Regions from separate parts of the Mesorhizobium sp. M0184 genome, predicted to be linked through region 3. Evidence: predicted binding sites of a transcription regulator. Region 3 holds the regulator's gene; each other region holds the start of a gene.
What was found. The regulator PhoB, encoded in region 3, activates phosphate uptake and scavenging genes when phosphate is short. The targets are predictions, from matches to a motif close to TGTCATNNANCTGTCAT.

Region 1: phnG (phosphonate C-P lyase system protein PhnG) is a predicted target of PhoB. The motif match lies at 5,356-5,372, and genes of this name have one in related genera.
Region 2: NKJ23_RS20090 (alkaline phosphatase D family protein) is a predicted target of PhoB. The motif match lies at 5,140-5,156, and genes of this name have one in related genera.
Region 4: NKJ23_RS19285 (inorganic diphosphatase) is a predicted target of PhoB. The motif match lies at 2,737-2,753, and genes of this name have one in related genera.

The regions. Positions count from the first base shown of each region.
Region 1 is NZ_JAMYSZ010000033.1:8,469-16,358, reverse strand. Features, by position in the region: gene NKJ23_RS28415 (ABC transporter substrate-binding protein) at 1-1,168, shown strand, start outside; gene NKJ23_RS28410 (ABC transporter ATP-binding protein) at 1,203-2,219, shown strand; gene NKJ23_RS28405 (ABC transporter ATP-binding protein) at 2,273-3,244, shown strand; gene NKJ23_RS28400 (alkaline phosphatase family protein) at 3,270-4,508, shown strand; gene phnF (phosphonate metabolism transcriptional regulator PhnF) at 4,567-5,268, shown strand; gene phnG (phosphonate C-P lyase system protein PhnG) at 5,507-5,929, shown strand; gene phnH (phosphonate C-P lyase system protein PhnH) at 5,926-6,531, shown strand; gene NKJ23_RS28380 (carbon-phosphorus lyase complex subunit) at 6,532-7,638, shown strand; gene NKJ23_RS28375 (alpha-D-ribose 1-methylphosphonate 5-phosphate C-P-lyase PhnJ) at 7,635-7,890, shown strand, end outside.
Region 2 is NZ_JAMYSZ010000016.1:41,605-49,494, forward strand. Features, by position in the region: gene NKJ23_RS20070 (DUF1062 domain-containing protein) at 1-37, shown strand, start outside; gene NKJ23_RS20075 (M48 family metalloprotease) at 148-894, opposite strand; gene typA (translational GTPase TypA) at 1,137-2,966, opposite strand; gene NKJ23_RS20085 (hypothetical protein) at 3,165-3,446, shown strand; gene NKJ23_RS20090 (alkaline phosphatase D family protein) at 3,493-5,067, opposite strand; gene NKJ23_RS20095 (MFS transporter) at 5,346-6,629, opposite strand; gene NKJ23_RS20100 (TetR/AcrR family transcriptional regulator) at 6,712-7,317, shown strand; gene NKJ23_RS20105 (hypothetical protein) at 7,546-7,890, shown strand, end outside.
Region 3 is NZ_JAMYSZ010000001.1:374,856-382,745, forward strand. Features, by position in the region: gene NKJ23_RS01900 (ATP-binding cassette domain-containing protein) at 1-795, opposite strand; gene NKJ23_RS01905 (sugar ABC transporter permease) at 873-2,237, opposite strand; gene xylF (D-xylose ABC transporter substrate-binding protein) at 2,380-3,420, opposite strand; gene NKJ23_RS01915 (ROK family protein) at 3,707-4,951, shown strand; gene phoB (phosphate regulon transcriptional regulator PhoB) at 4,961-5,650, opposite strand; gene phoU (phosphate signaling complex protein PhoU) at 5,667-6,374, opposite strand; gene pstB (phosphate ABC transporter ATP-binding protein PstB) at 6,407-7,210, opposite strand; gene pstA (phosphate ABC transporter permease PstA) at 7,207-7,890, opposite strand, start outside.
Region 4 is NZ_JAMYSZ010000015.1:46,032-53,921, reverse strand. Features, by position in the region: gene NKJ23_RS19305 (CDP-diacylglycerol diphosphatase) at 1-217, opposite strand, end outside; gene tatB (Sec-independent protein translocase protein TatB) at 192-560, opposite strand; gene NKJ23_RS19295 (hypothetical protein) at 787-1,353, shown strand; gene NKJ23_RS19290 (hypothetical protein) at 1,636-1,953, shown strand; gene NKJ23_RS19285 (inorganic diphosphatase) at 2,078-2,719, opposite strand; gene NKJ23_RS19280 (multicopper oxidase family protein) at 3,191-4,573, shown strand; gene NKJ23_RS19275 (hypothetical protein) at 4,868-5,173, shown strand; gene NKJ23_RS19270 (transglutaminase-like cysteine peptidase) at 5,254-5,874, opposite strand; partial or broken gene NKJ23_RS19265 (DedA family protein) at 6,105-6,624, shown strand; gene NKJ23_RS19260 (universal stress protein) at 6,866-7,696, opposite strand.

The DNA.
Region 1 (7,890 bases), on a different contig from region 3:
TCGTATCCTCGATCCGGCGTCCGACTATGTCGAAGCGAGGAATCTTCTTAAGGTCATCGAACGGGTCGATGTCGTTGATGCCCTGACCGTGCGGATCACCACCAAGCAACCTAGCCCTGTTCTGCTTCATTTGCTGGCCTATAACTCCAGCGACATCGTACCGAAGGCTTATTTCGAGTCGGTCGGAGAGGCCGGCTTCGGTCAGAAGCCGATTGGTACCGGTCCCTTTTCTTTCGTAAAACTCCAGCCCGACGAAAGTATGGAACTCGCAGCAAATGACTCCTATTTTCGCGGACGCCCCACAATTTCCGCGTTGACCTTCAAGTCGATACCGGAGGTCTCAGCAAGAATAACCGCGCTTGCAAATGGCGAGGTGGATATCATCAACAGCCTTCCGCCGGATCAACTGAAGGCTGTGGAAAGCCTGGGCTGCTGCGAGATTCGCAGCGTGTTGATGAATCATCACTTCATCCAATACAATACCTACAATCCAGTAATGGCTGACAAGAAGTTGCGCCAGGCGCTCAATCTTGCGATCGACCGCCAGTTGCTCGTCAAGTCCCTATGGGATGGGAAAGCCACGGTTCCGCATTCGGCGCAGTACGAGGCATGGGGTCCCGAGCTTTATGATCCCAATCGCCCGACGCTGCCTTTCGATGCGGATCGAGCTCGTCAGTTGCTCAAGGAATCATCTTACAAAGGGCAACCGATCTACTACATTACGCACCCGGTGTATTACACCAATGGCGTTGCTGTTGCGGAAGCTGTCGTGGAGATGTGGAAAGCGATTGGGGTGAATGCCAGTGTTCGCGTGGATGAAGGATGGACCAAACTCACAAAGGATGATCCGGCCCTGACCGTGCGAAACAGCTCGGACTGGGTCGTACCGACAGATCCTGCAGTCACGCTCTACATGACCTGGACGAAGGATCTTTGGAAGGACGAGGCGCGCTTCGACGAACTGGCCGAACAGGGCGAGACGACACTCGATGTAAAGCGTCGGCACGACATCTACCAGAAGATGATCGACATCTTCGAGGAAGAAGCGCCCGGCACGTATCTGTATCGTGCGCCGGAGTTCTATGGGGTCAAATCCAATATTCAGTGGCTCCCGAACACTGACTACACGATGGATTTTCGCCCAGACAACATTCACTTCACGAAGTGAACCGCGAGAGCCTCAGCAATCAGGTGAGTCCAGGATGAACGAGAACGAGCTCTTGCGCGTCGAAAAACTGCGCACCCATTTCCACACTCAAGGTCGCACTGTCAAAGCAGTCGAAGATGTTTCGTTCTCGGTTCAAAAGGGAAGTACGGTCTGCCTAGTCGGTGAATCTGGATCGGGCAAATCGGCGACTGCTTTTTCCATCCTGAATCTCATTCCAAAATCGCTGGGGCGCATTGTTGCGGGGAAGGTCCTTTATCAAGGAGAGGACCTTCTCCAATTCTCCCCTCGTCGTCAGCGCGGCATCCTGGGCAACGAGATTGCCATGATATTTCAGGAACCCGCGACGGCGCTCAATCCGGTGTACACGATCGGCGAGCAGATCACCGAGGTTCTCCGAACGCATCGACGATGCAGTGCTACTGCGGCGCGACGCCAGGCCAGGACGATGCTCGATCACGTGGGCATCCCGGACGCTGGACGGCGCCTGGACGATTACTCGCACCAGCTTTCGGGCGGCATGCGGCAAAGAGCGATGATCGCGATCGCGCTTGCATGCGGTCCCAAGATGCTGATCGCCGATGAGCCGACCACCGCGCTCGATGCGACCGTGCAATCGCAAATTCTCGCTCTTATTCACGACATTCAGCGGGAGACCGGCATGGCACTGCTGTTCATTACGCACGACCTGAGCGTCGTCGCCGAGATCGCCGACCGAGTTTTGGTGATGTATGCCGGCCGGATTGTCGAGGAAGGGGATGTCACCGAGATCTTCGACAATCCGCGGATGCCCTACACTCAGGGCCTCATGAAGGCGCGCCCGCAGATGCGCTTGCAGGAAGGGGTCTCACGGCGGCTTTCAGCTTTGCCCGGCAGCCCGCCGGATCTCGCGGATCTGCCCGCCGGCTGCTCGTTTCGCCCCCGCTGCAGCCATGCACGAAGCGATTGTGCCAGCCGAATTCCAGGTCTCGAAGACACACAAGGCCATCGCGTGCGCTGTCTGCATTGGCGCCAAATCCCACAGGCTGCTGACAAGTGGGAGACTGTCGCATGAATGCTCATACTGGCCACATTGACCGGGCGAACGGCGGCGCGGCATCAGGCCCGATCAGAGGAAATCCGCTGGTTGAGGTCGACGATCTGCGCGTGCATCTTCCGCTTCGCACCGTCTTACCATTCGGTCCGAGACGATCGATCAAGGCGGTTGATGGAATTTCGCTTTCCATTGATCGTGGTGAGATAGTCGGCCTGATCGGGGAATCCGGTTCAGGCAAGACAACATTCGGTCGAAGCCTGCTGCGGCTCGTCGAGCCAACATCCGGACAGGTCCTATTCAATGGGGCCGATCTTGCGCATTTGCCGGCGGCCGAGATGCGTACGTTTCGCCGACACATGCAGATGGTGTTCCAGGACCCGTATAGCAGCTTGAACCCTCGGATGACCGTAGGGCAAGCCATTGGTGAACCGCTGTCCATCCACCACGGTCATATGACAAAGCGGATGCGGACCGATCGGATCGGCGAACTCTTGTCGCAAGTTGGACTAGCTCCAGCACATGCCTCGCGTCACCCCCACGCGTTCAGCGGCGGGCAACGCCAGCGGATTGCCATCGCCAGGGCATTGGCCACTGAGCCGGACTTCATTGTCGCCGATGAGCCGGTATCGGCGCTCGATGTTTCGGTTCAGGCCCAAATTGTCAATCTGCTCCTTGATCTAAAGGATAGGCTTGGGCTGACGATGCTTTTCATCTCCCATGATCTGCGCGTTGTGAGCCACATCGCCGACCGGGTCGTCGTCATGTATCTAGGAAAAGTGGTGGAGATTGCACCTCCTGCGATTTTTCGGGACGCGCCCGCTCATCCTTACACTGAAGCCCTGGTCTCGGCGCTACCGGTCGACCATCCAAGGCTTCGCAAAACACGGATCGTACTGGAAGGCGAAGTCCCGAGCGCTGTGACACCGCCCTCCGGCTGCGTCTTTCGGACGAGATGTCCAATCGCCAGCGCGGAATGCGCGACGGTCACGCCGGATCTTCGGCAACTTTCTCCCGGACACTGGGCAGCCTGTATTAAACGTTAATCCTTCAGAAACGGACCGATTTGAAATGGCAAATCCTAAACTTCTACTCGTCATGATCGACGGTGTGAGCGCCGACTATTTAGAAACCTATCCGAACCGACTGCCGAACCTGGCATCGCTGGCTGAGGACGGATATACCGTACGGCGGATGCGCTCCCCTGTTCCTGGAACCTCCATGCCGGGCCGAGCCTCCATCGTGACTGGCGCCGGAGCCGAAGTGCATGGCATCTTCGGTAATCGCATCCTCGATGGGGGCGCCTTCGTCGCCTCCGAAGTCGAGCACGTTCGCGTTCCCACCGTCGCAACCCTTGCCACACGCGCCGGTCTAGACGTGGCCTGCATCGGACACGCTTTGGTCGAGCCGGAAGACACATCCATCTATGTGCCGCCCTGCTGGCTGCGGGGCCATGGCTTCACTAAGGTTCCCAGCGATGGAAGCGTTTCCACACTCCTGAGGGTCAAGGACCCGCGCGGTCGTCTGGCTTCGGTGCCCCTTCCGTCATACGCGCCCGAGACTGGCGGCGCGGACGCCGTGTCCAAAATCACAGGGATGCTCATCGGCGACCAACTTACGGTTGGAGCTGCGGCGGCACTGCTTAAGTCGCAAGAGCCGCCCGACCTCCTGATCACGGAGATCAACGTCACGGATACATTCCAACATGATTTCGGCTATGGGAGCGACGAAGCGCATTTCGCGATGACCTTCGCGGACTCGCTTGTCGGTATTTGTCTCGACAGTCTTCGTCGCACGAGCCGGCTCAGGGACTATGCGATCTGCGTCGTAAGCGATCACGGCCACGGAAACATCAACAGCTCAATCTTTCCGGGTCTGATTATTCCAGAAAAGGTGTGGCAGGCGGAAGGTGCCACCCTCCATGTTCTCGTAGCAGACGAACAGGAACGTCAGGAGATAGCCGACAGACTGTCACAATATGGTGCCGAGCCTTGGAGCAGCGACCACCTGCCGATCGAATTGCGTGAGAAGATCGCGACCTTCGTGGCACCCGAAGGCTATGACTTTGAGGACGCTCCGACTGGCCATCCCGAAGACCAACCGCTGGGGAGCCCGAAATACAAATCCACCCACGGTTTTCGGCCGGGCAAGCCAGCAGATGATCGTGTCTGCATCATTTCGGGTGTCGGCGTACCAAAGGGTGTAGCAGCAGAAGCAGGAGCGACCCGGCTCGCACCAACGGTTTCTTCGATTCTCGGCCTTCCGCTTGAGATATTCCCCGATCGCCCGCTTTTCGAGAGACAATATTGATGACTTATGTCCTGGTCTTCGGCACAAAGTCACGGATCGGCGAGGAAAGCGATGAGCAATGAAGCGTTGGGAAGTGGTTCGCAGTGGGATCCTCAGTGATATCGATGCGGGTGCGTTCGAGGACGGACGATTGCCTGGCGACTTAATCCTCGCGGAACGTTTTGGCGTCAACCGCCATACCGTTCGAAACGCCATCAAGGCGTTGGAAACCGAGGGCGCCCTGCGGGTCCAGCACGGGGTTGGAACTTTTGTGGCCGAAGATTTCGTTTCACACAGGTTGAACAGTGATCCCAGATTCACGTACAAGCTCCTCGGCCAGAACAAGTCGGTAAGGCGAGAGATCCTGGCAATCAATCAGGTCTCCGTCGACGCTGAGATTGCGCAGCATCTGAACATCGCTCCATCGGCACTGGTGACTGAAGTCAAAACGGTTTCGTTCATCAACGACTGGCCCTTGGCGACGGGATCGAGTTTCCACCCAGTGGACAGGGTGCCCGGTCTAGCGGCAGCATTCGAGGGGCTGAACTCTTTCACTGCGGCATTGAAGCGCTGCGGCATCAAGGAGTACAAGCGGAAATGGACCCGCATAACGGCACGTAGGCCGACGGCGCAGGAAGCTCAACTGCTGCGCATATCGTCGTCGAGCCCAGTCCTCTTCGAGACCAATGTCGACATCACTCCCGATGGCCTGCCGATCAAATACGCCTTCAGTGTCATCCGAAGCGACAGATACGAGTATCTTATCGAGCCCGAGGGCTGAGTGGCCACGCTTTGTGGCAAGGCGCCTTCTGAGTCTGCAGCGGCGAAGGGTGCGGCAGAATTCCTGTGACTGTTCGAAAGAGCACCTTGTCATAAAACCGTAGCACTCGACCTTTAAGAAACTTTGAGATACCTAGATATCTAGGTGTCGTGTAATAGAAGCGAAGCAACCACGACCTAGTGGTGGATAGAAGCGGTGAACGGCCGTGGGATGTCACATTGAAAAACGGCAGCGGTGGATGGCGATCGTTGCCCGTGCGAGCCGCGCGGAACTTGAACAGGCTTTTGCCGATCTTGCCGTCGCTCCGCAATTCAAATGGCTGCGCAGGCCGGAGAATGGTCTGGTGCTTGTGCGAGGTCGCGCCGGCGGAACGGGCTCACCTTTCAATCTTGGTGAGGTCACGATGACACGATGTGCGCTCAAGCTCGCAGACGGCACGACGGGTTTCGCATTTGTCATGGGTCGAGACCAGCGTCACGCGGAACTGGCGGCCGTTTTCGATGCGCTTCTTCAAAAGAGTGATGACACCGCGGCCCGCGCTTTTCAATTCGTCGCCCAGTTTTCGCAAGCGCAGGCGACGAGCGGCGATCTCAAAAGCCGCAAAGCGGCTTCGACTAGGGTCAATTTCTTTGCAATGGCGCGAGGCACGGATCCCGGATGATCGACGTAATGGACACTGCTGGCATCGAGCCTGGGTTCCCAAATCCCGTTTTCGACAGCCAGGACACTTTTCGGCGCATCCTGGATGCGTACGCGTATGTAGGTCGCCCGCAGACATTGTCCTGCGCAACGACTGCGATCGGACCACTTGGCCCGGCTTCGGCCTCGATTTGCCTGACGCTGGCAGACTTTGAGACGCCGATCTGGCTCGATCCTGCGTCCAATCTGAAGCCTGTTCGCGACTATCTCGGCTTTCACTGCGGTGTGCCCTTCACAGGCACGGCTGTGACCGCGACATTCGCCGTGGTGGCTGATCCTGCCGCGATGCCGCCTTTGGCGGCATTCGCTCTTGGAACGGAGTTGGTGCCCCAGGGATCGACCACTGTCATCATCCAGGTGCCGTCCTTCTCCAAAGGGCCATCAGTTCGTTGGTCAGGCCCAGGTATCCCCGATGAAATCTCCCCGGCAATTGAAGGGCTTCCGACATGGTTTTGGGACGAGTGGGGAGCTAACCATGAGCTGTATCCCATCGGCGTCGATATCCTCTTCACATGTGAGAGATCCATCGTCGCTCTTCCTCGCAGCATCTCGGTGGAGAATTAGATGGCATATGTTGCCGTAAAGGGCGGCGAGCAGGCAATCCTGAACTCGCACCGTTTGATCGCAGAAGACCGACGCGGGGATACTTCGCTCCCCGATCTGAGCGTTCGCCAGATATCCGAGCAGATGGGTCTGGCAGTGGACCGGGTTATGTGCGAAGGCTCTGTCTACGACAAAGAACTCGCCGCTCTTGCCCTGAAACAGGCGCAGGGCGATGCCATCGAGGCAATTTTTCTCCTCAGGGCGTTTCGCACAACCATGCCGCGCTTTGCGGTTTCGGACGCACTCGACACCGCCCGCATGGCGGTCCAGCGCCGCGTCTCAGCGACATTCAAGGACATTCCCGGCGGGCAGGTTCTCGGCTCAACCTACGAATACACCCATCGGCTTCTCGATTTCGATCTTCTCGACGCTGCTGAGGATGCGCAGATCAAGGCAAACGTCTCAGACGAACCTCTCGATGATTACGTTCCTCGTGCGTTTGACAGCATCTCTCAGGAGGGCTTGATCGACTCGGAAGCGCCAGAATCCGAAAGCCAAATCGCTTTCGACCTGACGCGTGAACCCCCGACCCTGCCTGCCGGGCGTGATCAGCGACTGCAGAACCTTGCGCGAGGCGATGAGGGCTTTGTGGTGGGCCTGGCTTACTCCGCATTGCGGGGCTACGGCTCGGCTCATCCCTATGTAGGTGAAACCCGCGTCGGCGAAGTCGCTGTTGTGATAACGCCGGAGGAACTCGGCTTTTCCATATCCATCGGCGACATCATGGTCACGGAGTGCCAGATGCTCGATTTGTTTGGCGGCTCCGAAGATCAGCCCGCGCGCTTCACGCGCGGATATGGGCTTTCGTTCGGAAACAGCGAGCGCAAGGCGATGGGAATGGCGATCGTCGATCGGGCGTTGCGTTGCCGGGAATATGGGGAAGAGGTGCAATTCCCCGCCCAGGATGAAGAATTCGTTCTTTCCCATACTGACAATCTCGAGGCGGTCGGTTTCGTCTCGCACCTTACATTGCCGCACTACGTTGATTTCCAAGCCGACCTTCAGTTCATACGACAGTTGCGTGAAGAACAAAGCGGCAGCTCGTCACAGAAGGAAGCTGCGGAATGACTGCCAATCAAGACAAAGCCACCGAGGCGCCTCGCCCGAACGGGTACAATTTCGCTTACCTTGACGAGCAGTCTAAGCGGATGATCCGGCGATGCATTCTCAAAGCGATGGCCGTTCCCGGCCTTCAGGTTCCATTTGGCGGCCGCGAAATGCCTCTCGCCTATGGATGGGGGACGGGTGGCATCCAACTGACGGCCAGTGTCATAGGGCCTGACGACACACTAAAGGTGATCGACCAGGGTGCCGACGATG
Region 2 (7,890 bases), on a different contig from region 3:
CGACCGGGAAGCCATCATCTCGGCTGCCGGCGGATGAAACAACGAGGGAAGGGAGCACACGACTGCTCCCTTCCCTCGTTGTTGTAGACTACAAGAAAGAAACTTGCGCCGCGCCGACCACTTTCGCCGATTTCCCGAAACGCAATCCTAAGCTGTTTCCAAATCCTTGGCATTTTTCCTTCGGTGAAACGCGCCAAGGAATCGCAAGGGAAGAGTAAGCATCGATAGATTGGGATGTGCCTTGCGCATCATTTTCCATGCGTAACGGTCTGCCTGCCGTTCCTGATCAGGATCCTGTCCAGATTCGACATGCTGCAGCGCGTGGTGTCCTACCTCATGATAGAGCGTTTTCTCGATCATGAATCTCCGAACTACGTTCCCAATCCTGTGCTCGGATGGGCGTCGCCAGACAATCTCGATGACCGATACCGCCTGGAGGTAGGTACCTGCGAATTCGGGCTCGGGAGGTTCCGGGATTATGTAGATTCGCGAAATGCCAACCAGATCGGCTTCAGGTACATTTGCGAGCCAGCGGCCAACGTGCCGAGAGGCTTCAAAGCGACTGTCGAGCTTGCCATGCTCCAGAACAATGATGCCGCCGACCGAAGACCGCCGCCAGTCGTCCATTGTACAGCGGACGATGCTGCGGAGCGCAGCTCGCATGAGGGGAGTTATCGGTCTTGCGAGCGAAGCCGACATATATCGTCGGGATGCGTCTTCGTTGATATCGTGCAGAGCAGTAGCGAGGCCCGCCACAAGCGTTGCGATTTCGTGATGGGAAACCTTGCCTAGATCGATCCTTGCAAGTTCGTGCTCGATCGCTGGCAATACTGCATTGCCAAATCCAACAAGATTCTTGTGAGCAACGAGCCTTCGCCGCATGTCATCTTGCATAAGGCTCCGGACGAAAGCCAGAACGGCATTTCCCACACCCGTTTCCCCGCCTTTACCCACAGCTAAACTACCGTGACAAAGAAGGAGAGAGCGAAAATATCATGGTATTGCGACGACTCCGCTGTAGTCCCCTGAAGAGACACTGAGCGGCCGGCGCCACATTCCTTCTGGCGACAAGCCGTGTCCGCTCAGCGGGAAGGAACGCGTGTTTCGCCCCTCCATTCCGCCCAGAATAAAAGCTCTTATGCCGCGCCGACCACTTTCGCCGACTTCTCAAAACGCTTGCGCTCGTTCGGATCGAGATAGAGCTTGCGCAGGCGGATGGTCTTCGGCGTCACTTCGACCAGCTCGTCGTCCTGGATCCAGGCCAGCGCGCGTTCCAGCGTCATGCGGATCGGCGGTGTCAGCTTCACCGCCTCGTCCTTGCCGGCGGCGCGGATGTTGGTCAGCTTCTTGCCCTTGAGCACGTTGACTTCGAGGTCGTTGTCCCTGGAATGGATGCCGATGATCATGCCCTGATAGACCTTGACGCCGGGGTCGATGACCATCGGGCCGCGGTCTTCCAGGTTCCACATGGCGTACGCCACCGATTCACCCTGTTCGTTGGAGATCAGCACGCCGTTGGTACGGCCCGGCAGCTCACCCTTGTAAGGTTCATAGGCATGGAACAGCCGGTTCATCACAGCGGTGCCGCGCGTGTCGGTCAACAGTTCCGACTGGTAGCCGATCAACCCGCGCGTCGGTGCGTGGAAGACGATGCGCTGGCGATTGCCGCCCGAAGGGCGAAGCTCGACCATCTCGGCCTTGCGCTCCGACATCTTCTGCACGACGACGCCGGCATGCTCCTCGTCGACGTCGATGACGACTTCCTCGACCGGCTCCAGCAATTCGCCGCTGTCGCCCTTCTGCATGACGACGCGCGGCCGCGACACGGCGATCTCAAAACCTTCGCGGCGCATCGTCTCGATCAGCACGGCCAGCTGCAATTCGCCGCGACCGGAGACGAAGAACGAATCCTTGTCCGGCGATTCCTCGATCTTCAGCGCGACATTGCCTTCGGCCTCGCGCAGCAGGCGGTCGCGGATGACGCGGCTGGTCACCTTGTCGCCTTCGGTGCCGGCCAGAGGGGAATCATTGACCAGGAACGACATCGTCACGGTCGGCGGATCGATCGGCTGCGCATGCAGCGGTTCTGTCACCGACGGGTCGCAGAAGGTGTCGGCGACGGTGCCCTTCGACAGGCCGGCAATAGCGACGATGTCGCCCGCCTGCGCCTCGTCAATGGGCTGGCGCTCGAGCCCGCGGAAAGCAAGGATTTTCGAGATTCGGCCGGTTTCGACCTGGGTGCCGTCATGGTGCAGCACCTTGACCGCCTGGTTGGATTTCAGCGTGCCGGATTCGATACGGCCGGTGATGATGCGGCCGAGGAACGGATTGGCTTCCAGGATGGTGCCGATCATGCGGAACGGGCCGGGATGAACGGTCGGCGCCGGCACGTGCTTGATGACGAGGTCGAACAGCGGCGCCAGAGCCTGGTCCTTCGGACCTTCGGGGTTTTCCGAGACCCAGCCGTCGCGGCCTGAACCGTAAAGGATAGGGAAGTCGAGCTGCTCGTCGGTAGCGTCAAGTGCTGCAAAAAGATCGAACACCTCGTTGACCACTTCGACGTGGCGGGCATCGGGCCGGTCGATCTTGTTGATGACGACGATCGGCTTCAGTCCAACCTTGAGCGCCTTGCCGACCACGAATTTGGTCTGCGGCATCGGCCCCTCGGCGGCGTCGACCAGCACGATGGCCGAATCCACCATCGACAGAATGCGCTCGACCTCGCCGCCGAAGTCGGCGTGGCCGGGCGTGTCGACGATGTTGATGCGGGTGTCCTTCCAGTCGACCGAGGTCGCCTTGGCCAGGATGGTGATGCCGCGTTCCTTTTCGAGGTCGTTCGAATCCATGGCGCGCTCGGCGACGCGCTGGTTGTCGCGGAACGAGCCGGACTGTTTCAGAAGCTGGTCGACGAGGGTGGTTTTTCCATGGTCGACGTGCGCGATGATCGCGATATTGCGGATTTTCATGTTTCGGTCTCGGGAGCGTTGCAGGCAGCAGGCCAAAAGGCGCTGCCTCTTTCGGTTGGGCGGCTCATACAGGGTTTTTCGCAATTGCGAAAGAGGAGGCGAGCCACCAAATAAAGTCACCAAATCTTAAATGTCTTGGTGTGAAGTGGAATTATTAACCAAGGCGGAACCTTTCATGGTCCGGACAGTTCGAATTTCATGATCGAGATAGGCATCAAACTCCGGCCGATTTTGGCATGTACCGCGCTCGCCGTCCTCCTCGCGGCCGGCGCGGCGCAGTCGGCGGCGTCGTTCAAGGAGACGCGGTCTGCTTTGCCGTCCGACAAGCCGTCGGCGGAGCAGCTTTTTGCCGATGCTCCCGATGGCGTCGATCCGGTGGTGACCGGGCCGGTCAGCGCCGCCTTCAAGCAGCGGCAGCAAAATGCCGGATGCGACAGCGCCGTCTGGCCCAACATTCCCGTCGTCTGCTATCCCGATTGATATACGTCCTACCCTCGGGCTGGCCCGAGGGTAGTGGCGCCGTCGCTCACGCCGACCGCACCGGATCGAGCGTGACCTTGTAGAGCTCGCTGTCGTCGCGATCCATCAGCCGCACCGTCAACTGCTCGGTGGCGCCATCGATTTCGACGAGCCCGAAGAACTGCAGGCCGGCCGAAGGCGCCAGGTTTTGACCCTGTTCGGCAGTTGGTGCCTTTATGAACTTCAGCTCCGGGCCGAATGTCATATCGAAACCATTAGGCCCGAACGTGCCGGAATGGATCGGACCCGAAACGAATTCCCAAAACGGATTGAAGTCCTGGAACTGTGCCTTGTCCGGATTGTAGTAATGCGCGGCTGTGTAATGCACGTCTGCGGTGAGCCAGACAGTGTTGCTGATACCCGCATTCTTTATATAGCGAAGAAGGTCGGCAATTTCCAGCTCACGCCCTTTGGCCGGGCCATTGTCGCCATTGCTGACCGCCTCGGCCCCTACCTTCTTGGTGCCGTCGTTCCAGACGACGAGGCCGAGCGGCATGTCGGCGGCGATGATTTTCCAGGTTGCGTTGGAATTCGCCAGTTCACGCTTCAGCCACTTGATCTGCTGTTCACCGAGGATGCGCGATTGCGGCGTCATCGTCTCCTGCATATCTGGACCGTTGGGGCCGCGGTAGGAACGCATGTCGAGGAAGAACACGTCGAGCAGCGGACCATAGGCGATCTTGCGGTAGACGCGGCCGGGCTCCGACGGCTCGTAACGGATCGTCGTCATTTCGTGGAAGGCGCGTGCCGCACGTGCCGCCAGCACATGGATGGATTTTTCAGTGTAGCGATCGTCGGCGCTCAGGTCCTTCGAGTCCGACCAGTTGTTCAGCACCTCGTGGTCATCCCACTGATAGAAGGTCGGACAGATGGCGCTGAGCGCCAGCACATGCCTGTCCATCATGTTGTATTTCCACTGCGCCCGGTATTCGTCCAGCGTCTCGGCAACCTTGCGCTTCTCGTCGATCAGCACTTTGTTTTTCCACTTGCCGCCGTTGGGCAGGTCGACCTCGTCCTTCATCGCACCATCGGCATAGATCGTATCGCCCGAATGCAGGAAGAAGTCGGGCGTGTGCTTGGCAATGGTGGCGTAGGTCTTCATGCCGGTCTCGTCGATGCCCCAGCCTTGGCCGGCGGTGTCGCCCGACCAGGCAAAGCGAATGTCGCGCTTCGAGGCAGGTGCCGTACGGAAGCGGCCGACGACCGGCTCGGAAACGGCGTTGATGTCGGCAAGATCGGCCGCGACCATGCGGTAGAAGATGTCCTGGTCGGAGGCGAGATCGGTAAGCAGCCGCTTCACCGTATAATCGCTGGCCGGCGAGGTATCGAGCGGCGCCAGGCGGACGGCATTGGTGAAGCTTTCGGTCGGCGACACCTCGAACATGACGCGCGACGGCCGGTCGGTGCGTGTCCAGACCATGCCGCTGGTGGCGTCGACGTCGCCGGATTGGATGCCATGGGTGAACGCCGGGCGCTGATTGGCGCGCGAGTAATAGGGAAGGGCGAGGCCCGAGGCGCCGACCAGGCCAACGGCGCTGGCCGACATGACGAAAGCGCGCCGCGTCATCGAAATCTTGTTCATGGCTGTCTCCTGGATGGCATTGAACGTCGCCGCCAAGCTCCAGCTTCAATGTTTCAGGCACATTTCGAAACGATGAAGGTTTGATAACAGTGAACAGGCTGGCGAATCTCCCTCCTTGAGGGGGGAGATGTCGCCGAAGGCGACAGAAGGGGGTCGTCTCGCATGGAGCACCGACCTCTTGCGCCTGCGATAAGGAGCCGAGCCCGGTTGGACCGACCCCCTCAGGCTGCTTCCCGGCCATCTCCCCGTCGGGGAGATTAGCGCTCAGCCGTCGCAGCTCAAGCCGCCTGCGGTTCCGGATCAAAGGCCGGGCGGGTGGTGTTGATCAGCAGCGAGATGCAGGCGGCGGCTATTGCCGTCATGCCGGCAATCAGAAAGGCAAGCTCGTAATTGCCTTGCAGCTCGCGCATGGTGCCGCCGAAGAAGGCCGCTGTCGCGGCGCCAACCTGATGGCCGGCGACGATCCAGCCGAAGACGATCGGCCCGCTGCGGTCGCCGAACGCCTCGTTGGAAAGCCTGAGCGTCGGCGGCACGGTGGCGATCCAGTCCAGTCCGTAAAACACCGCGAAGATGATCAGGCTGGTCGCCGAGAAGCCGGAATAGGGCAGATAGATCAGCGACAGGCCGCGAATGCCATAATAGACGCCGAGCAGCTTGCGCGGGTCGAAACGGTCGGTAAGCCAGCCCGACAGCGTCGTGCCGACAAGGTCGAAAATGCCCATCATCGAGAGCAGGCCTGCGGCCTGCACTTCGCCAATGCCCATATCGCCGCAAAAGGCGATCAGATGCGTGCCGACCAACCCGTTGGTGGTGAAGCCGCAAACGAAGAAGGTGGCGAACAGATACCAGAACACGCGCGTGCCGGCGGCGCGGCGCAGCGTGCTCAGCGTATGCGAAAGGAAATTGCCTTGCGAGGCTGGCGGCACCGGCGGCACGTCGTCGGCATCGGCGCCATAGCGGACCATGCCGATCGACGCCGGGCGCTCCGGCACCAGCATATAGACCAGCGGCACCAGGCAGGCGGTGGCCACGGCAATGGCGATGGCGACCGGCTTCCAGCCGCCCGACTGGGCGAGCGAGGCGAGCAGCGGCAGGAAGACCAGCAGCCCGGTGGCACTGGACGCCGACATCAGCCCCATCACCAAGCCGCGATTGGTCTTGAACCAGCGGTTGACGATGGTCGCGCCGAGCACGGTGGCGACGGCGCCCGAGCTGACGCCGGAAAACACGCCCCAGGTGAGGAGCAGATGCCACGGTTTGGTCATCAACAGGCTGAGCGCGGTCGATCCCGACATCAACAGCAGCGCGGCAAGCAAGGTGCGGCGCAGCCCGATCCGCTCCATCAGCGCCGCGGCAAACGGCCCGGTCAGGCCATAGAGGAAGATGCCGGTGGCCGCCGCCAGCGACACCACGTCGCGCCGCCAGCCGAAACTGTTCTCCAGCGGCAGCATCATGACTGCCGGCGCCGAACGCAGGCCCGCTGCGATCAGCAGGCAGAGGAAGATGACGGCGACCACGACGAAAGCGTAGCGCTGGCCAAACGGGCGGGATTGAGCTATCATGTTACTGACCGGTACGTTGCAGGAGCGCGAAACATACGTACCGACCGGTAACATTGTCAACCAGCTAATCGGCAGACCAGGCATGAAAAGCATTGAACCAACGATCAAGGCGAATGACGCACCCCCGCCTCGCGCCGCCGAACGGATTCTCCAGGTGGCGCGCGATCTGTTCTACCGGCAAGGCATCAGGGCGATCGGCGTCGACGAGATCGTGCGGCGTGCCGGCGTCACCAAGCCCAGCCTCTACCGCAGCTTTCCGTCCAAGGATGAGCTGGCCGCATCCTACCTCCGGCACTATGACCTCGAATTCTGGGAGCGCTTCGACGAGGCGGTGGATGCCCATCCCGGCGATCCGCGCGCGCAGATCGTCGCCTTCCTGACGCGTGTCGGCAAGCGTACGCAAAGGCCCGATTATCGTGGCTGCGGCATGACCAATGCCGCGGTCGAATATCCCGAACATGGCCATCCGGCCCGCGTCGTGAGTGAGGCCAACAAGCAGGAACTGCGCCGCCGCTTGCGCGCCATGGCGGCGGCGATGGGCGCCGGCGACGCCGAGACGCTGGGCGACGGGCTGCTGCTGCTGATCGAGGGCGCCTATATTAGCGGCCAGCTGTTCGGTGCCGGCGGACCGGCGCAGTCGGTGGCCCGCAACGCCGATCTTCTGATCGAGGCAAGCTTGAAGAAATAGCTCTCTTGCTGTCTGTGCCGGTCGGGAGCAATATGATTGCTACGCTTTGGCCTCACATTGCACGTAACGCCTTGAACTCGATTGCTCGAACAATTTTGGACGATCTTCAAAAGATGTTCCTGCTTCACTACCAAACGTTCGTTATATCTTCTTCTTTTTCCGCGTTGTACGCCCTGTATTTTTTTGCAAGGCTTAGGTCGAGATAGGGTTCAGAGGGGATTCTCCACCATGCGTGCCCTGCTGCTTGTTCCGCTTATCCTCGCCGGTTTCTGCCAGGTGGCCCGGGCCGGCGACATATCCAGCGTCTATACCGATCTCGATTGGGAGAAGGACTGCGTCACCTATGCCCAAGCGGAAGAAGGCGACGGCGACTGGGCCGATCTCGCCTGTTCGGGCTACCGCGGCTACCCGGTGCTGGTTTCCTACGATGATGCGCGGGAATCGCTGTTCTACGGCTTTCCACCTGGCGATATGACCACGGTCTGGGAAAGCTTTTCCGGCCTCAATTCGGCTGGACCCAAGGTCGAGTGGCGTATCGAAACCAACGGCAAAACTGCCATTCCTTTCGCGGTC
Region 3 (7,890 bases):
TCATGCGGCGATCTTCAGCGCGCCCGGCCCCGGAATGGCGCCGGGTGGGCACTTGCCGAGGATGATCATGCCGAGCACCTCGTCCTGGGTGACGTCGGTCGTGCGCGCCGTTCCGACAACCCGACCGTTCTTCATGACGCAGACACGGTCGGCAAGCTCGAACACGTCGTGAATATCATGGCTGATCAGGAAGATGCCGATGCCGTCGGCCTTGAGCTGCCTGACCAGTTCGCCGACCTGCGCCGTCTCTTGCGGCCCGAGTGCCGCCGTCGGCTCGTCCATGATCAGGATGCGAGCATTGAACAGGATGGCGCGGGCGATCGCCACCGACTGCCGCTGGCCGCCCGAAAGCTTTACCACCGGCTCCTTGAAGCGTTGGAAACGCGGATTGAGCCTGCCCATCACCTTGCGCGCCTCGGCCTCCATGGCGACGTCGTCGAGCGTACCCCAGCCGGTCATCAGCTCGCGGCCGAGAAACAGGTTGGCGGCCGCATCGACATTGTCGGCCAGCGCCAGCGTCTGGTAGATCGTCTCGATGCCGTACTTCTTGGCGTCGCGGGGATTGGAGATCGAAGCCTCCTCGCCGTTGACGAAAATCTGGCCCGCATCGCGCTTGTAGGCGCCGGACAGGATTTTTATCAACGTCGATTTGCCGGCACCGTTGTGACCGAGCAAAGCCATCACCTCGCCCGGGAAAAGGTCGACAGAGGCATCGTCGACGGCGCGAATGCCGCCGAAAGCGATGGAGATGTTGCGCATGTCGATCAGCGGCGTGGGAGCGGTTTTGTCTGCCATGCTCGTCCTTCCTCCCTATAGATCCTGCTTGAGCATCAAGTTGTACGAAAACCGGTTTCCACCTTGCGGGATCATGCTCAGACCCGTTTGCGATAGACGGTATCGAGCCACACCGCGACCACCAGCACGGCTCCGACAACGATGCTCTGCAGCGGCGAATCGATGCCGAGCAGCACCATGCCGGACTGCAGCGACTGCATCAAAAGCGCGCCGAGCATTGCGCCGAGCACTGTGCCGGAGCCGCCGGCGAGCGACGTGCCGCCGATCACCGCCGCCGCGATGACCAGGAGCTCGTCCAGCGTGCCCAGCGCATTGGTCGACGAGTTCTGCCTGGCTGACGAGATCGCTGCGGCGATCGTCGCCAGCACGCCCATGATCATGAACACCTTCATGGTCACCCAGCGCGTGTTGATACCGGCAAGGTTGGCTGCTTCCGGATTGCCGCCGATGGCGAAGACATAGCGGCCGAAACGGGTACGCTTGGCGATGAAGGTCATGATCAGCCCTACGGCTACAGCCATCAGCACGGGTATGGCGATGCCATGGGCGATGAACAGCCCGCCTTCGGGAACGGTTATATTGTTGGCCGCCGCATATCTGTTCACGATGCCGACCGGCCAAGGATAGGAATTGGCAAGCCATATGGCGCCCATGATGACAAGGCAAGTGACGGCTCCGAGGAACGTCTCGGCCCAGATCGGGCGTAACGGGAAGCGGAACCGCTTGCGCTGCACCCGCCCGTTGAGCAGCATGAACACAACCGCCAGGCACGCGACAATTCCGACGATCCAGCTCCATCGCGCACCGATCGAACCCGTCGGTCCGCCGCCCATCAGCTGGAAAGTGGCATCCAGCGGCGCAATCGTCTGCCCACTGACGACCCACCATGCGGCACCCCGCCAGACCAGAAGGCCGCCCAGCGTCACGATGAAGGCCGGCACCTCGAGATAAGCGATGATGTATCCCTGGAACGCTCCGATCAGAAGGCCAAGCGCCAGGCCGATGGCCAGTGCCAGGATCCAGATCCAGGGGTTGCCTAATTGCAGACCGACCATTCGCACCAGGAAATGCACCTGCGCAAAACCCATGACCACGCCGATCAGGCCTTCGGCGGAACCGACCGACAGGTCGATATTGCGCATGACGATAACCAGCACCATTCCGGCGGCCATTATGGCCACGGCGGAAGTCTGCACCGACAGGTTCCAGAGATTGCGTGGCGTCAGGAAGGTCCGGCTGTCGAAGTCGAACGGATTGACGCCGAGCCGTACGCTGGAAATGACATGCAGGCCGACCCAGATGACCAGCAGCGCGCCGATCATGCCGAGCATGCGCGTGTCGAGTTCGGTTGCCTTGAGAAATCGGGCAACGATGCCGAGCTCGGATTCCCGTGCCCGGTCTGCCGTGCTGTCTACCGGCGTGTTGGGCGTCGTGTCGGTCATGATGTTTCTCCCGCCGGGTTGCCGTCTGCCGCGGATGCCGGAAGCAGCCTAGAAGTTATCCGCCGGAAGCGGAAAAACAACTCTTGTTGAAAAAACGCCGCGGCGAGCGGCCGCGGCGTTCGGACTTCTCGGAAACGTCGGCTCAGTTGCAGACTGCAACAGCGCTAGCCGTCACGCCGGCGCAGACCTCTTCTTTCTTGATCCAGCCGGCGTCGATGACGACGTTGAGGTTGTCCTTGGTGATGGCGACCGGGGTCAGGAACAGCGACTTGACGGTATTGCCGCCGGGCGTGGTGAAATCCTTCACGCCGGCAATGTCGGTCATCTGCTTGCCGTCGGCCAGTTGCGAGGCGATCTCGGCGGCATTCTTGCCGAGCTCGCGCGCATCCTTCCACACCGACACGGTCTGTGTGCCGAGCGCGATGCGGTTCAGCGCGGCGTGGTCGCCGTCCTGGCCCGAAACCGGAACCGATCCGGCCAGCCCTTGCGCCGTCAGCGCGGCGACGACGCCGCCGGCAGTGCCGTCATTAGCGGCGACCACGGCATCGACCTTGTTGTCGTTGGCGGTCAGGAACTGTTCCATGTTCTTCTGAGCGTTGGCCGGCAGCCAGCCGTCCGTATAGGCCTCGCCGACATTCTTGATCTTGCCGCCGTCGATGGCCTCCTTCAGCACCTCCATCGAACCGGCAAACAGGAAATCGGCATTCGGATCGGAACCCGAACCCTTGATGAAGACGTAGTTGCCTTCCGGCTTCACCTTGAAGACTTCGCGGGCCTGCATGCGGCCGACTTCCTTGTTGTCGAAGGTCAGATAGAACACGTCCTTGTTCTCGATCAGCCGGTCATAGCCGACGACCGGGATGCCTTCGTCCAGTGCCTTCTGCACGGCCGGCCCGATGGCCGAGGCGTCCTGCGCCAGGATGATCAGTGCGCTGGCGCCCTGCGAGATCAGGCTCTCGACGTCGGTGAGCTGCTTGCCGGGGTTGGACTGTGCGTCGGCGGAAATATACTTGTCGCCTGCGGCCTCGATGGCCGCCTTCATTGCGGCCTCGTCGGTCTTCCAGCGCTCTTCCTGGAAGTTCGACCAGGAAACGCCGATGACCTTGTCTTTAGCCTGCGCCACCGACGCCAGCGCCAGCGTCATGGCGACACCCGCCAGAATGGCGGTCGTGAATTTCTTCATCATATCCTCCCTGCGCCGCGTACGGCGTGACCAATTGGCTCAAAGACCAGCTTAGAAGCTCTAATTTTTTCGAGCCTCGAAAAAATACTGGCCCGATCTCCGGCTGCTGTCAACATCGATTCTGATGGATTTTGATGACTCTGCGAGTTTTTTCGAGCGTCGGAATAAACGATGACAGCGCCACCTGCATCTGACACTATTTGCCTGCATCCGACACTATTTGTCGGACATTACCGACGGCTTCCGGTTCATGAGCGGCCGCGGCAACCGGGAGGAAAGCAAAACAATGTCGGTCGGAATCCGCCATGACGATTTGCGCCGGCGCAACCGGGCGATGGTGATCTCGGCGGTGCGCCGGGCCGGCCAGCCATCGCGTACTGAGATCGCAGCTACCACCGGCCTCAGTCATTCGACCATATCGGCGATCTCTTCCGACCTGATACGGGAAGGCATCCTCGCCGAGAGCAAGGCAAGTGAGCCCGTTTCGTTGAAACGCGGTCGTCCGCAGGTCGGCCTCGCCCTCAACCCGGAAGCGGCGGCGGTGCTGACCGTGGTGTTGTCGCTGAATTTCCTGTCGGCCGCCATTATCGACTATACGGGACAGGTGGTCGCCGAGGAACAGCGCCGGCTGGACACGCTGACCATGCCGCGCGACGAGCTGATCCGTGAATGCATGGCCATCGTCCGGCGCCGGCTGCAGGATCCAGACCTTGACGTCCGCAGTGTCGCCCGCATCGCCCTGGCGATTCAGGGCATTACCGACTCCCCTGCACGCGCCATGCTGTGGTCGCCGATCACGCCGCAGACCGACATCGCCTTTGCCGACATGCTGGAGGACGAATTCGGCATCCCGGCAACGGTGGAGAACGACTGCAACATGATGGCGGTGGCTTTGCGCTGGCGCAATCCGGATCGCTATCGCGACGACTTCATCGCCATCCTGCTTTCGCATGGCATCGGCATGGGGCTGGTGCTGAAGGGCGAACTGTTCACCGGGACGCATTCCTCGGGCGGCGAATTTGGCCACATGATCCATCGTCCGGGCGGCGCGCTCTGCCGTTGCGGGCGGCGCGGCTGCATCGAGGCCTATGCCGGCAACTACGCCATCTGGCGCAACGCCAGGCAGATGAGCGAAGACAGCGAACCGGTCGCCGACGTCAGCGACGCCGACATGCGAGCACTGGCGGCCCAGGCGCGCGAGAAAGATGGGCCGGAACGCGAGGCCTACCGCAAGGCCGGCGAAGCGCTGGGTTTCGGTCTCGGCTCGCTGTTCGCGCTGATCGATCCGGCACCGGTCGCGATGGTCGGCGCCAGTGCCGCCGCCTTCGATCTGATCGAGCCGGCCTTGCGGAAGGCAATCGCCCAGACCGCCGGCGGTCAGCATTCAGGCTCGATCTCCTTCGATACAGAGCCGAACGAATTGCCGCTGATCCGCGAAGGCTGCGCGATGCGGGCGTTAAGCTTCGTCGACCAGGAGATTTTCGCGCCGGGCGCGCAAATGAGGCCCAGCGTCAGAAAGAACGTAGCCTGACCAGGCGGGTCAATCTTCCCTGATCGCATAGCCGGCACCGCGGATGGTGCGGATGACATCCGGCATCCGGCCGTTGTTGACGGCTTTGCGCAGCCGCCCGACATGCACGTCGACGGTGCGTTCGTCGATGTAGATTGTCTCGCCCCAGACATTATCGAGTAACTGGCTGCGCGAGAAGACACGGCCCGGATGCCGCATCATGAACTCGAGCAGCCGGAATTCGGTCGGCCCGAGCCTGATTTCGCTCTTCTTGCGATAGACTCTGTGCGATTCGCGATCGAGAACGATGTCGCCGACCTTCAGCACGCTGGACAGCACTTCCGGCTTGGCGCGCCGCAGCAGCGCCTTGACCCTGGCCATGAATTCCGGTGTCGAAAACGGTTTGACCAGATAGTCGTCGGCGCCGGTCGAAAGACCGCGCACCCGGTCGCTCTCCTCGCCGCGCGCGGTCAGCATGATGATCGGCAGCCGCTCGGTTTCGGGGCGCACCCGCAGCCGACGACAGAGCTCGATGCCGGAAACCGCTGGTATCATCCAGTCGAGCACCAAAAGGTCGGGCACATTCTCCTGCAAACGGATCTCGGCTTCGTCGCCGCGTGTCACCACCTCGACCTGGTAGCCTTCGGATTCGAGATTGTAGCGGAGCAGCACACCCAACGGCTCCTCGTCCTCCACCACCATTATGCGTGGTGCGATCATCGGCTGGGCACCCCCATCATGTCACCGGTGCGGACATTGTCGTTTCGTCCTGCTTCGGACGATTGACCGGCAATTGCTCGCCGGTCAGCACATAATACGCATTTTCGGCGATGTTGGTGACATGGTCGCCGATCCGCTCCAGATTCTTGGCGCAGAACAGCAGGTGCGTGCAAGCGGTGATGTTGCGCGGATCTTCCATCATGTAGGTCAAGAGCTCGCGGAACACGGACGTGTATTTGACGTCGATGCGCTCGTCGGCGGCACGCAGCTTGGCCAACGCGGCCGCATCGCCTGCAGCATATTCCTCGATGACACCCTGCACCTGGATGAGAACCAGCTGTGCCATCGCGTCGATGGAATGCGACAGGTCCCGCGGCGTGGCGCTGAGGCCGACCGCACTCACGCGCTTGGCGATATTCTTGGCAAGGTCGCCGATGCGTTCGAGGTCGCCCGCCATGCGGATCGCTCCGACCACATGGCGAAGATCGTGGGCCATCGGCTGGCGTTTGGCGATCAGGGTGATGGCGCGGTCGTCCAGTTCGCGTTGACGCGCATCCATGATGGCGTCGTCGGAAACGACGCGTTGCGCCAGCACGTTGTCGGAATTCAACAGGGCCTTGGTCGCCCCGCCGACCATCGAACCGGCGAGGTCGGCCATGTCGCGGATCAGCTTGCTGATCTGCTCGAGATCCTCGTCGAAAGAAGCGACTGTGTGTTCGCCCATGATCCTGTCCTCAAATGCATGATCGGAATGGCTCAGCCGAAGCGGCCAGTGATGTAGTCCTGCGTGCGCTTCTCGCGGGGCGACGTGAAGATCTTCTCGGTCCGGTCGAACTCGACCAGTTCACCCAGATACATGAAGGCGGTCTGGCGCGACACGCGCGCCGCCTGCTGCATGTTGTGGGTGACGATGACGATCGTGTAGTCGGCTTGCAATTCGTCGATCAGTTCCTCGATCTTGGCAGTCGACAGCGGGTCGAGCGCCGAAGCCGGTTCGTCGAGCAGAATGACTTCCGGCTTCACCGCCACGGTGCGGGCGATACAGAGCCGCTGCTGCTGGCCGCCGGACAGGCTCAAGCCGCTGGCGTTGAGCTTGTCCTTGACCTCGCTCCACAGCGCGGCGCGCTTCAACGCCTGTTCGACGCGGCCGTCCATCTCGGACTTGCCGAGGTTCTCGTAGAGCCTGACGCCGAAGGCGATGTTCTCGTAGATCGACATCGGGAACGGCGTCGGCTTCTGGAACACCATGCCGATCTTGGTCCTGAGGAGGTTGAGATCCTGCGACCGGTCGAGAATGTTCTTGCCGTCGAGCAGCACCTGGCCCTCGGCCGTCTGTTTTGGGTAGAGCTCATAGATGCGGTTGAACACACGCAGCAGCGTCGATTTCCCGCAACCCGAAGGGCCGATGAAGGCCGTGACGCTGCGCTCGGGCAGCGACAGGCTGATGTCCTTCAGCGCCTTGCTCTGGCCGTAGTAGAAGTTGAGGTTCTTGACCTCGATCTTCGTCTTCTCGGCTACCGTTTCGGCCATCGTCATGTCTGGGGACAACATCTGTGTCATCTGTCCTCTCTGCGTCCGGTAAGGCTGCGGGCGAGGATGCTCAAGCCCAGAACCGTCAGGGTGATTATGAGTGCGCCGGTCCACGCCAGTTGCTGCCATTCCTCGTAAGGGCTGAGAGCGAACTGGAAGATGGTCACCGGCAGGCTGGCCATCGGCGCGTTGATATTGCTGCTCCAGAACTGGTTGTTGAGCGCGGTGAAGAGCAGCGGCGCCGTCTCGCCGGAAATGCGTGCTATCGCCAGCAATATGCCGGTGACGATGCCGGACAATGCGGCGCGGTAGGCGACCGAACGGATCACCACCCAGCGTGGCGCGCCGATCGCGGCACCGGCTTCACGCAACGCGTTCGGCACCAGGCTGAGCATGTCTTCAGTGGTGCGCACGACCACCGGAATGACCAGGATGGCAAGCGCAACTGCGCCGGCAATGGCCGAGAAATGTCCCATTGGCCGCACCATCAGCTCATAGACAAACAAGCCGATGATGATCGACGGCGCCGACAACAGGATGTCGTTGATGAAGCGGACGACGGTGGTGATGCGCGAAAAGCGTCCATACTCGGCCATGTAGGTCCCCGCCAGCACGCCGATCGGCGTGCCGACGACAACGGCGATGATCGTCATCAGCAGGCTGCCCGCGATGGCATTGAGCAGGCCGCCGGCCTCGCCCGGTGGTGGCGT
Region 4 (7,890 bases), on a different contig from region 3:
TTGTCAAACAGAGCACGGCTGCAGCACGGCAGTGGTGGAACAATGGTAACCTGTGAAGGGATTTTACAGCGAGGGGAATGCCCGAGATGAGGTTTTGAGTCCCGGCGCGCAGTCGGCGAAACCGAAACGGTGAAGGTGGAGCGGCTGGGAGCCTCGCGATGGTTCCGATGGGCGACTGCTCTTCTGCCCGATCACTGGTTTGATGACGTTTCGGCATTAAACCTCGCATCCTTGGCCGTGACCGACGTCAGTTCAGATTCTGCGCCCCGCTCAGCGGCCGGATCGAGATTGCTGTCCTTCCCTACTATGGCCTTGTCAGCGCTTCGCGGCACGTCCTCCATCGCATTCTGAAGCATCGAGCGGGTTTCCTGCAGGTCGAGTTCCTTCTCGGCTTGACGTACGGCGTCGTCAAACTGCTTTCGAAAATCGCCCGCAATCCGATTGAATGTCTTCATCATTGCCCCCGCCGATCGCATGACTTTTGGAAGCTCCTCCGGGCCGAAAACAACCAGCGCCACCACGAAGATAACCAACAGGTGGGTCATGCCAAGTCCGAACATCGGTACGTCCTCTCGCGCATATCGCCGGCAGCGACAACCTCTCCGCGGTTTGCGGCGACCGATCCGGTTGAATGCCTCGACCTACGGCGCCAAATCCAACCATCATAGCCTCTCGCCTGAGCCATTCCAGTATGCGGCCGCGGGAATGTCGTTCATACTACGAGCCATGTGGCACCACTCGTCAACCCGAATATCAGGCGCACGTCTGGTAGGGATATTCGCAACCGTGCTCGCAGCAAGCGGACTCCTCGCTGGGGCCGATGGCACAGGGCCCAGAATATTTGAAGCAGGCGCCTACTCCTTTTCCGACGAACTCGGCGGATTCCGGATCATTGCCGCTTCGGGAGCCGGAACAAGGGCCGATCCCGTCGTGATCACCGAGGAACTCGAGTCGGCAAGCCCGGTAACCCTCACCATACGCGCCATCCGGCCGGTTCAGCCATTCGGTGCCTCCGGCAACTATGCCACCGGGTTCATTTCCCTAAGGATCGTTGCCCTCAACAACAGCGGTCACGCCTGGGTCGAATTCGAGTTCGAGTTGCAGGAGATTCTCAACCAGCCAAGCGATTCCAGCGACGGGCTTTCGTTCGACCAGGCGCGCCGCGAAACGGATGCAATTCGGTCCGATAGTTTCGCCGAATTCAGTCGTGAATTCGAACCTTATGACCATCTTCTGTTCCGGAAAGGCGAGGTCGATCCGCTGAGCACGGTTTCGTTCTCATTCCTGGTGACTGATTTCACGCCGACTGCGCGGCTCTATCTCGTTCAGGACCCGCGCATTCCCTCAACATGAACGTGTCGCGCATCATCGCGGCCGTTGGTTCGAACAACGCTGCTCGTCATGTATGCCGGCAGTTTGGCAGGTGTCGTTGGGCGCGGCATGCCGATGGATTTGCTGGTCATTTTGGTCGCTTGGCCGTGCCTTTGATTCGGGCCACAAAATAGGGACAACAGGGCAAAAACCGACGCGAACGACGATTGAGGATCGTGAGCGCCCGCGGTACGAGTTCTCCGCCGAGTTACTTGTGAAGCGTTCACACTAGCGACAGTTCCGGATCGTGCTATGATCTTGCGCATGAGGACGATCACGGCCTCTTACATTCTGGTTTTCGCGGCGCTCGCTGCAACGCCCGCGCGGGCCGAATGCCAGTGCCTCGCCAACGGCCACATTTTCCATCACGGCGAAATCGCTTGTCTGCAATTGCCGTCAGGTCCTGAACTCGCGCAGTGCGACATGGTTCTCAATATTTCGTCATGGAAAAAAATTCAGGATGGATGCCCCGAGGCGACGGCGCCGTTTGGCTTGCCTGTCAAAGGGGACGAGCAGAAACCAGGCGAAGGCGGAGATAAAGCCAACGATTTGGCTTTATCAACAGCAAACGCCCGGAGCTAAAGCGAAGCGCAGTTTGCGCGCATCCAACAGTGCGACGCAAGCCCAACGCATACCCTAGCGGTGTTCCAACACCGCTAGGAACCAGCCCTATGGATGAGCTTCCTGTTGAGATTCTGCTTTCCTGTCAGTCCTTCTTGTTCCGGTAGCTTTCAATGGCTTTGCCAACCATGTCGATGGCGACGTTGGCGCCACCAAAGCCGTTCAGCTCAACGGCCTTGCGGCCTTCAGGTAGCTGCTTGTAAACTCGAAAGAATGCCTCGATGCGCTGTCGTTCGATGGCCGGAAGATCATCGATGGTCTTGACCCCGTCATATTGCGGATCGATATCCGTAGCCGGCACAGCGATGATCTTGTCATCCGCTTCGCCGCCGTCGACCATGTTGAGCACGCCGATGGCGCGGACTTTGATCAGAGCACCGGGCACAACGGGTTCCCGGGTGAAGACAAGCGCATCCAACGGGTCGCCGTCGCCGCCCAACGAACTGGTAACGGAACCATAGTTGGCCGGATAGACGACCGGCATGGACTGATATCGATCGACGACGACATGGCCTGTCTCGGCATCGATCTCATATTTGGTGAAGCTTCCCGCCGGAATCTCGATAACCGTGTAAAATTCGCTGGTGTCTTTCGGCTGCGGAAAATCGAAAGCTGTGACGAATTCGGCGAAAGCGGGCTGCGTGCCCAGCAGGGCCGCAAGCGCCATGACAGTCGGCAACGCGCGCATGGTTGTCTCCAAAGGTTGGACGGGCAGGGCGCCCTGCATCCGCCTAGCCACCGTATGTGACGGCAGCATTACAGGGTTCCGTTATTGAAATTGGATGACCGTATTTGCACCGATCCTGCGGCGAGCAGAAATGGGCCGAGATAGAGCGCTGACGAGTGATGAGCGTCTATGGGCGTTTGCGTTTATGGGCGTTTAAGAGACGGTGGCCGCTTCAAATGTGCTATTTCAGGCGAGCCCATTTCCGGCAAGGGGATAGCTTGCGTCGTAACTCCTGCCAATCGGGCACGCTACACCCACAACACGCCGTTCGGCGAGAGCTGCCACGTAGACGCCTCGCGGCTCAGTGCGACGTTGTGTGGCAATCATCAAAAAGCAAGTGAAACTCCAACTTCAGTTGAAGTCCTTCGGAGACTACGCCACCTTGACCTTGAATCATTGCCAGGGTTCGAAATTCGTGAACGAAGAGACAACAACACCACGTCCGCTATACTCCACTGAAAGGGCTGCTTCATGTCGGGAATGTCGCGCAGGGGATTCTTGCTGGGCGGCACGGCAGCAGTAGCTGTCGGCGCTGCAGGCGGGCTGATTGCCGGCAGGGCCGTAGCAGCCGATCTGACCTTGCCGGTTTCAGCGATCAGTCGGTCGATTTTGCCCGGCACCGTCACCAAAGGGATGATGAGTTTCGGTGCGGGCGGGCCGCCGCCCACTCTGCGTTTATTGCGAGGTAGGCCGTTTTCCATAGACGTGGTCAATGATCTCGATGAAGCGACGAGTGTGCACTGGCATGGATTGCGCATCGCCAATGCCATGGACGGCGTGCCTTATCTCACCCAGCGTCCCATCGCGGCGGGCGAAAGCTTCCGTTACACGCTGACACCGCCGGATACCGGCACCTATTGGTATCATCCGCATTGCAACACGCTCGATCAGATGGCCCGCGGTCTGACAGGCATGCTTGTTGTCGAAGATGACGAAGATGCCGGTTTCGACCAGGATTTGCCGCTCAATATACGCGACTTCCGTCTCGGCGAAGACGGCCAGTTCATCGAATTGTTCAAGGCACGCAACGCTGCGCGCGGCGGCACGCTGGGTACGGTCTCGACAGTAAATTGGGAAGTCACCCCGATTTACGATCTGCCGGCGGGCAGCCTTGTGCGCCTGCGTTTGGCAGTCACGGATGTCACCCGTATCGGCACTTATGACCTCGATGGCGGAACGGCCAAAGTGATCGCTCTTGATGCCAACCCGCTGCCGCAGCCTGTTGCGCCTCGGGGCATTGTCATCGCGCCCGGCCAGCGCGCCGATATCGCCCTCCGCGTGCCTGATGGCGAAGACGAGATCGTCAGCCTGAATCTCAGAACAGCCAAGGGACCTCGCGTTCTCGTCCGATTCCGGCCTATCGGCGCCAGCGCGGGGCGGACGCTTGGCGAACTCAAGCCGCTGCGGCCGAATCGCGTACCGGAGCCGGATCTTACCGATCCCGAGACAATGGACTTCGTCTTTGGCTGGTCGCCCAATGGTGATGCGCCGGCGCCGGGTGTTTGCGGCACGCTCGGCTACACCTTCTGGTCGATCAACCGCGTCGCCTGGCGAGGGGACGCGCCGGGGCCAGTTGATCCGCTCGCGGCTCTAAAACGAGGCAAAAGCTATGTTCTGCGCCTTCGCAACGAAACGCCGAACGATCATCCGATCCATTTGCACGGTATGTCTTTCCGTCTGCTACGCTCCGACAAGCGCAAAATTGCGTCGCTTGTAACAGATACGGCCCTTCTTAAATCGCAAGAAGTGATGGAAGTGGCGTTGGTCGCTGACAATCCGGGTAATTGGGCATTCCATTGCCACGTCATTGAACATCAGAAGAGCGGCCTGACCGGTTATTTGCGTGTGGAATGACGCGGTCCTCATCCAGGGTTGCGTTGCCGAGGGCGTGAGAGGGTCGAAATTGGGCGAGGCGGAGCGTCCGAGTTCTCGCCGCGCTAATGGCGCTACTGCTCACGGGCGCCGGAGCGGCCGGCGACGGGTGCTGATCTGTGCATCTGATCGAGCCTCTGCTGAGTGGCCTCCCGGGCTCGCTCGCCAACGCCGGTTCCCATGCCACCGCGGTCGCGATTGCGTTCGTCATCATCACGGCGCTGTAGCTCATGCTGGGCGATCTGGCGCCCGCTCCGGATCGTGCTATGATTTCGCATGAGGACGTTCCATGCCTCTTGCATCCTGGTTTTCGCGGCGCTTGTTGCAACGCCCGCGCGGGCAGAATGTCAGTGCCTCGCCAACGGCCGGACGTTCCATCACGGTGAATTCGCCTGTCTGCAATTGCCGTCTGGACCGGAACTCGCGCAATGCGACATGGTTCTCAACATTTCGTCATGGAAAAAAATTCAGAGCGGCTGCCCGGAGGCGACAGCGCCATTGAGTGTGCTCGTCGAAGGGGGCGAGCAGCAATCAGGCGAAGCCGGACACAAAGCCTTAACAACGACGAACACTCCGACCTAAGACGAAGAGCAGGCTGCGCATCAGCCACAGAGATCTCTTTCGGCAAGGCGTCAACTTTGGGGTGAACTGTTACACTACCGTCACTTGATTGCGCTGACCAGCGGGTTGTCGCCATCGAGGGAGACCCAGCGCCCCGTGTCGGTGCCGGCTTGCCTCTTCAGGAAGCGGTAGCCGGTCTGGTCCCAGCGGCGCACCGTGTCGGTGAGGTTGTCGAGGATGAAGTCGCCCGTGTCGGTACGAACAGTCAGCACTGCATGACCCTCGCCGTCGGGCTTGCGAACAACCGTCATCAGCAGATCCGACACAGGAATGCCGCTGTTTATCAGACGGCGACGCTTTTCCAGCGCATAGTCTTCGCAATCGCCGAAACCACTGTCCGGATAAGCCCAGAATTCGTCCTGTCCGTACTGGTCGAGATCGCTCATCGGCTTGACGTTGTTGTTGACCGTCAGGTTAACGCTCGTAATCTGCCGCCAGAGTTTTCCGGTCATGTGCTCCGGACCATTGTCGCGTGAGCGGATCTCACATTCGGCCCGATGGGATTTGCAGAAATCGTAGTGACCGATCGGCTGCGAGGTAAAGCCACCGATCGGCATCGACTGTGAAGCCGTCGCCGCCGACCACGTGGATATTATCGCAATGATTGCAACGACCGCACCGCCGCCCAACCGTACGCACAACCGCACTCGTGAGGAACTCATCCGACCCGCCCAACCACCTTTGTTAAGAATGAGTTAAGGTCGATCCCGTGGGTTCTGTCAATCAGAGCGGGAGGAAGATCCTTCTGAATGGTTACTTGCGCCGTGTGCGTTGCTCGGCCGCTACACGTCTGCACGATTTCCGTTTCCTGCGCGGCAGGTCTTTGCCAGAGGGACCGATATGGTGAGATGTCAACCGTCGGTCACGCTTGGTGCGAATTGGAAAGTGATGAATGAGCCTCGATGAGGTCACGCAAGCGACGATCGCGTTTATCCGGACGCATGAAGCATGGGGTGTTCCGCTGGTGCTCGTGCTGGCCTTTGGGGAATCGCTGGCATTCATCTCTCTGTTGTTGCCTGCAACCGTGATCCTGATCGGTGTCGGTTTTCTCATCGGCGAAAGCGGTATCGCATTCTGGCCCCTGTGGCTTGCCGCCGCCATTGGGGCGGCATTGGGGGACTGGCTGTCCCGGCACGCGGTTGGGAAACGGGGTTTCGCACTATTGGCCCCTGTCACGTTATCCAAACCTCATTCCGCGCGGTCACCTGTTCTTCGAGCGATGGGGGGTGGCCGGGGTGTTCTTTGGGCGCTTCTTCGGTCCTTTGCGCGCATCCGTGCCATTGGCGGCGGGCATCTGTAAGATGCCCGCCTTGACGTTTCAGATTGCCAACATCACCTCAGCCTTCGTCTGGGCCACAGGTATTCTGGCTCCCGGCGCCTTCGGCCTCAAATGGCTGCAGGCGTGGATTTGATGGGCACCAAAGGCGGACCGTCATTGTCTGCCTCTGGCAAGGGCAGGAATCAATCGTAGGCGGCGCGAACGGGTATGCTCCCCAGTTCAGTTCGAGTTCGAATTTCGAAGGCGAAACAATCCGCAACTCAAGAGAATTAGGCACGGTTTCGTCTTGAACTCGTAGCTGGTTCCTTTGACGCCGCTGGCGCAACCGTAGGAGCCAACTTGCCGCCGCTACTCGAGGCCAGATTTGCAGATTTCTAGTGCGACAAAAGGACAGGCAGGCGCAGATCGCCCAGAACGCCCTTGGTTGCGCCACCCACGACAAAATCTCTCATCCGGGAATGGCCGTACGCACCCATGACAAGCAGATCGGCGCCCATGCCGACAGCGCGCTCCTGAAGCGTAACGCCAATGGGGCGATCTTCCGCATCGATTGAGACTCCCTCAGCGGGAAGGCCACGCATTCTCAGGCTTAAAGCAAGGCTTTCGCCAATATCGCGCAGCGGCTTTTCGATTGTCACCGTCAGTACGGTTATCTTTGCCGCACATTGCAGAAACTCATACGCGTCGGCAACGGCCCGGGCCGCAACGCGACTCCCATCCCAAGCGATGATAACATGATCGATTGCACCAACATTTGCGCTTTCCGGCAGAATTATGGTCGGTCGGCCCGAACCAAACACAACCGCGTCAACGGTCATGCGCGCAGTCTGGTTATTTGGCTCCAACCCAATCAAAGCAAAATCGAAATAGCGTGACTTCACTGCCGCAACATCGCTGACAGATGCCGGCTGAACAGCAATCTCCTCGGTTGTCAGGGACGATCCGACACGTGCCGCTTCAGCTTTCAATGCCTCCAGCAAATCGAGCCCGTGCTTGCGGCTGGTCGCTTCTGTCTCCCGGATCATTTCGGGAAGGTTGATCAAGTATCTCGACACCGGGTTGGAAATACCCGGGATATCGACATTGATCGTTAATGCGTGAAGCGCCGCGCCAATGTGCTTGACCACCGCGATTGCGTTTAAGGCGATTTTGGTGGAATTCGCTTCCGGATACGTCACCAGAGGAAGTAAGGCAATCTTATTCATCAAACCTCAGCTCCATGATTTCGGCCGCTGTCGAGCGACCAATGGCCCAACGCGTGTTACACACCTCAAGCCTCCTACTTCAGCCCGCCAAAAAACTCAGACGACCGAGGTTCGCTATCGCCTACCTCGATATTCCAAGGCGATCTTGCGCCGCATCGATTCCGTCCTGAACGGTCGTGGCTATAATGGCAGGC